2 regions of the Mesorhizobium sp. M1163 genome follow, and region 1 is predicted to be linked to the other one. Evidence: predicted binding sites of a transcription regulator. Region 1 holds the regulator's gene; the other holds the start of a gene.

Region 1 (2,200 bases):
CGGCACGCGAAGCGGCCCCTAGCGAATTGCCGTCGAGATAGATCACTCCTTGCGGCAGCACAAAGCGGTCGCGCATCGCGCGCAGCGGATCTGCAGCATCCATCGCCCTTATGGCCACGAGATCGCGAATTCCTGTCATGATTTGTCTGCTCCCCCAAGATTCACCGCAACGCCGGACACGCATCGACGGCATCCATCGGTCACGAGCGGTTCTCCATTACCTGGTATCGCGCAGCAAGGCTCCACCGGCAACAAGTTGCCTGACCACGCGGTGGAAACCAGGAGCCAAGCCAACCCAAGGTTGGCGTTTTGAGTTCGTTTCGTTCACGGTGCATTGACCAAACCGCACAGTCGATACGGCTTCAATTCCGTGCCCTTTGCCGGCTGACGGCCGATACCAGTGCCGCCTTCTGGGAACCCAGAGGCCGCAAACGAAAGCAGAATCAAGGCGATGAGGCCCGCGGCGGTGAAAATGCAGCGTTCCGGTTTGGTGAGTGGTATCGTTTCCCGAGCCCTAACACATTCATTAAACTTTAAACAGTTGCGGAACACAACTGGAACAGATAGTGTTTGTTCTGGGTTTGTTTTTCTGATTCTGTTGGGGGTCGCTATGCTGACACGCAAACAACACGAACTGCTTATGTTCATCCACGAAAGGCTGAAGGAAAGCGGTATCCCGCCCTCCTTCGACGAGATGAAGGAAGCGCTCGACCTGGCTTCCAAATCGGGAATCCACCGGCTGATTACGGCGCTGGAGGAGCGCGGCTTCATTCGCCGTTTGCCCAACCGGGCCCGTGCACTGGAGGTGCTGCGCCTGCCCGATTCGATCGCCCCCGGCCTCAATGCGGCACGCAAGTTCTCGCCGAGCGTCATCCAGGGCAGTCTTGGGCAAGGTCCTCGGCAGGGCAAGCCGACATCGTCGCGCATGCCTGCAGCCGGCAATGACGACGATGTCGTCGCCGCCGTGTCGATCCCGGTGATGGGCCGCATCGCCGCTGGTGTGCCGATCGATGCCATCCAGCACCAGACGCATTCGATCTCGGTGCCGCCGGACATGATCATGGGCGGCGAGCATTATGCGCTGGAGGTCAAAGGCGATTCGATGATCGAGGCTGGCATTTTCGACGGCGACACGGTGATCATCCGCAATGCCGATACGGCGAGCCCCGGTGAGATCGTGGTGGCACTGGTCGACGAGGAAGAAGCGACGCTGAAGCGGTTCCGCCGCAAGGGCGCCTCGATCGCCCTGGAAGCCGCCAATCCGGCCTACGAGACGCGCATCTTCGGACCAGACAGGGTCAAGGTGCAGGGCAAGCTCGTTGGGCTGATCCGCCGCTACTGAGCTGCGCCCTTGGCGCCGGCTTTTGGCTTGTCGGCTCTGCGGTATGGCGGCATGCCCCGCGCCGCGCGTGAAAATTTCCGCTGCACGTGCCAGGGCCGGTATGATTTTTCGACGGCGAAGCGGATTTCGGCGCGTGTTGCCGCTTGTGGATCGAAATAGACGGCCGCACTTCCCGCGCGCGCCAGTTGCCGTTTGGTGACGACGAGGACCAGCCGGTCGTAGTAGCAGGGATTATGGGCGGTGGCGTCGTCGATGACGATCAAGCTGGCAAAGGCGCAGGCTGGCCGTGCAGTATCGCGGTCATTGGCTAGCGCGATGATCGCGCCGGATGGATGCCTGGCAAGGCAGAGACCGTCCGTGCAAATGAACGGCATGCCCGGCGGTAAGTCGGCCGGATCGGCAATGTCGAATTGCGGATCGTTCTTTCCAGGTGTTTCCGGCGCGACGATAGCCTCTGATGTGAGCGCGCGTTTCCAGTTGTCGATGGTGAACTCATTCGGGCGTGCCCGGTTGACCGCGAGTTCACCGCTGCCGATCGGCAGCGCGACGAGCCGTGCGTCCTCCGAGATCAATACATCGGGTACGCGCGTCTGCGTTGTCGTTAGCAAGCCGGCGAGCGCAAAAGGAAGGGCCACGAGCCGCAACCAGGTCGTCGCCATGCTGGCAATGACGAGGGCGATCGTCACCAAAAGGACAGATCTCAGCGAAATCAGCCCGACCGCATCGATCGGCGAGCGCTCGGAGATCCACCCGGACAGGGCGATCATCGCTGTCAGCCCCTTGCCCATCACGTAGAGGAAAGGCCCATCCGCGCCGAACGGCATCGCCAGCGCACTGAGGACGGCGAAGGGCATGACG
Region 2 (2,200 bases), on a different contig from region 1:
GGTGACGCCGAAGGTGCCGTCGCGCAGATGCCGGCCGGCACGGCCGGCAATCTGGCCGAGCTCGGCCGCGGTCAGGTTGCGGTACTGGTAGCCGTCGAATTTGCGATTCTGGGCGAAGGCGACGTGGTCGAGGTCGAGGTTGAGGCCCATGCCGATGGCGTCGGTGGCGACGAGGTAGTCGACATCGCCCGACTGGAACAGCGCCACCTGGGCGTTGCGGGTGCGCGGGCTGAGCGCGCCGAGCACGACGGCGGCACCGCCCTGCTGGCGGCGGATCAGCTCGGCGATGGCATAGACCTCGTCGGCCGAGAAGGCGACGATCGCGGTGCGCCGCGGCAGGCGGGTCAGCTTCTTCGAGCCGGCATAGGCAAGATGCGACAGCCGTGGCCGGGTCACCACCGACACGCCCCGCAGCAGGCGCTGCAGAATGCCGTGCATGGTGGCCGCACCCAGCAGCAGCGTCTCCTGGCGGCCGCGCAGATGCAGGATGCGATCGGTGAAGATGTGGCCGCGTTCGAGATCGCCAGCGAGCTGGACCTCGTCGATGGCAACGAAGGCGGCGTCGGTCTCGCGCGGCATCGCTTCCACCGTGCAGACCGAGTATTTCGCGCCCGCCGGCTGGATCTTTTCCTCGCCGGTGATGAGCGCAACCTTATGGGCGCCGACCTTCTCGCAGACGCGCGTATAGACCTCGCGGGCAAGCAGCCTGAGCGGTAGGCCGATGACGCCGCTCTCATGCGCCACCATGCGTTCGATGGCGAGATGGGTCTTGCCGGTATTGGTCGGGCCGAGCACGGCCGTCACGTCTCGACCCGACAGGATCAGCGGTTCAGTGTGTTTCGGATGGATGTTCATCGGCCTGGAAATAAGGCTCTCTGCCTCGCATTGTCGGGAGCGCGCCCATATTGGCCGCGTATGACAGGCGACACATAGGGATTTCGGGCGCGAAGCGAAAGCGGAATGTGCCGAGGGCAGGCTGATTGGTCGGTTCGAAGCCAGAAATCTGTTCCCGATTAACAGTTGGAACGAGTCTGGAACGAATCAGCGACGAATCACTGACTCGCGCTGATTCAGGTTTTGTTCACGGCTACATCTGGGATTTCTGCCGGCGAGTCTCACCACATGCTGAATCACAGAAACTGGCCCGATTCATGCAGGCGGCATTCAAACGAGCACCACCGTTAACCTTTGCCGGTGAATGATCGTGGCCGGCCAATCTGCTTCGCCCAACATTATGAAATTATTGATGTTTCCTAATGCGCTTTAATCATTTCGAGGGTGTTTTCGGCTCTCGCCGTTAACGTTCCGCTCAAAGCCGGAACGAATCGGCGACGAATCAGCGATAGGCAAAGTTTCTTGGTTTGTTCACCGCAACATGTTGTGTTGTGAACAGCTTTTCCACCGAGAATCCACAGGCTGCCGGGCAGTTTTTGCACAGGCTGCGCAGCGGCCGTTAACCTTTGCGTGCCGGATTGGGGCAGCGTGCTGAATCGAGATCTTGCAACGGGAAGACCGCTATAGAAACGGGCCGTTTTGCAGGCCCGTTCGTCCAAGCGCGTATCTATCTCAACGTAAAGATAAACGGTCAGGCGATGTACTGCCCGCCATTGGCTGATATGGTCGAGCCGGTGATGAACCCGGCATCGTCGGAAGCGAGGAAGACGACGCAGCGCGCGATCTCCTCCGGCTCGCCGAGACGGCCGACCGGGATCTGCGGAAGGACACGCTCGTTGAGCACCTTCTCGTCCATCGCTTTGACCATCTCGGTGGCGATGTAGCCGGGGCAGATGACGTTGACGGTGATGCCGGCGCGCGCGCCTTCCTGGGCCAACGCCTTGGTGAAGCCGATATCGCCGGCCTTCGAGGCCGAATAATTGACCTGGCCGACCTGCCCTTTCTGGCCATTGATCGAGGAGATGGTGATGACGCGGCCGAATTTGCGGTCGCGCATGCCGCCCCACAACGGATGCGTCATGTTGAAGACGCCGGAAAGGTTGGTGTCGAGGACCTCTTTCCATTGCTCGCGCGTCATCTTGTGGAACATCGCGTCGCGCGTGATGCCTGCATTGTTGACCAGCACCGATACGGGACCGAGATCGGCCTCTACCTGTTTGATGCCGGCAGCGCAGGCCTCGTAGTCGGCAACCGACCATTTGTAGACCGGGATGCCGGTCGCTGCCTTGAACTTTGCTGCCGCTTC

Evidence for each region. Region 1 encodes LexA, which represses DNA repair genes until DNA is damaged. Its sites were predicted from a motif close to TGTTCNNNNTGTGTTCNG; they were not measured.
Region 2: NKH43_RS30370 (helicase-related protein) is a predicted target of LexA. The motif match lies at 1,022-1,039, and genes of this name have one in related genera.

What each region holds. Positions count from the first base shown of each region.
Region 1 covers NZ_JAMYMF010000010.1:136,274-138,473, reverse strand. The annotation lists gene kynU (kynureninase) at 1-139, opposite strand, end outside; gene lexA (transcriptional repressor LexA) at 611-1,342, shown strand; gene NKH43_RS12365 (ComEC/Rec2 family competence protein) at 1,336-2,200, opposite strand, start outside.
Region 2 covers NZ_JAMYMF010000043.1:29,377-31,576, forward strand. The annotation lists gene NKH43_RS30370 (helicase-related protein) at 1-855, opposite strand, end outside; gene NKH43_RS30375 (hypothetical protein) at 1,254-1,553, opposite strand; gene phbB (acetoacetyl-CoA reductase) at 1,586-2,200, opposite strand, start outside.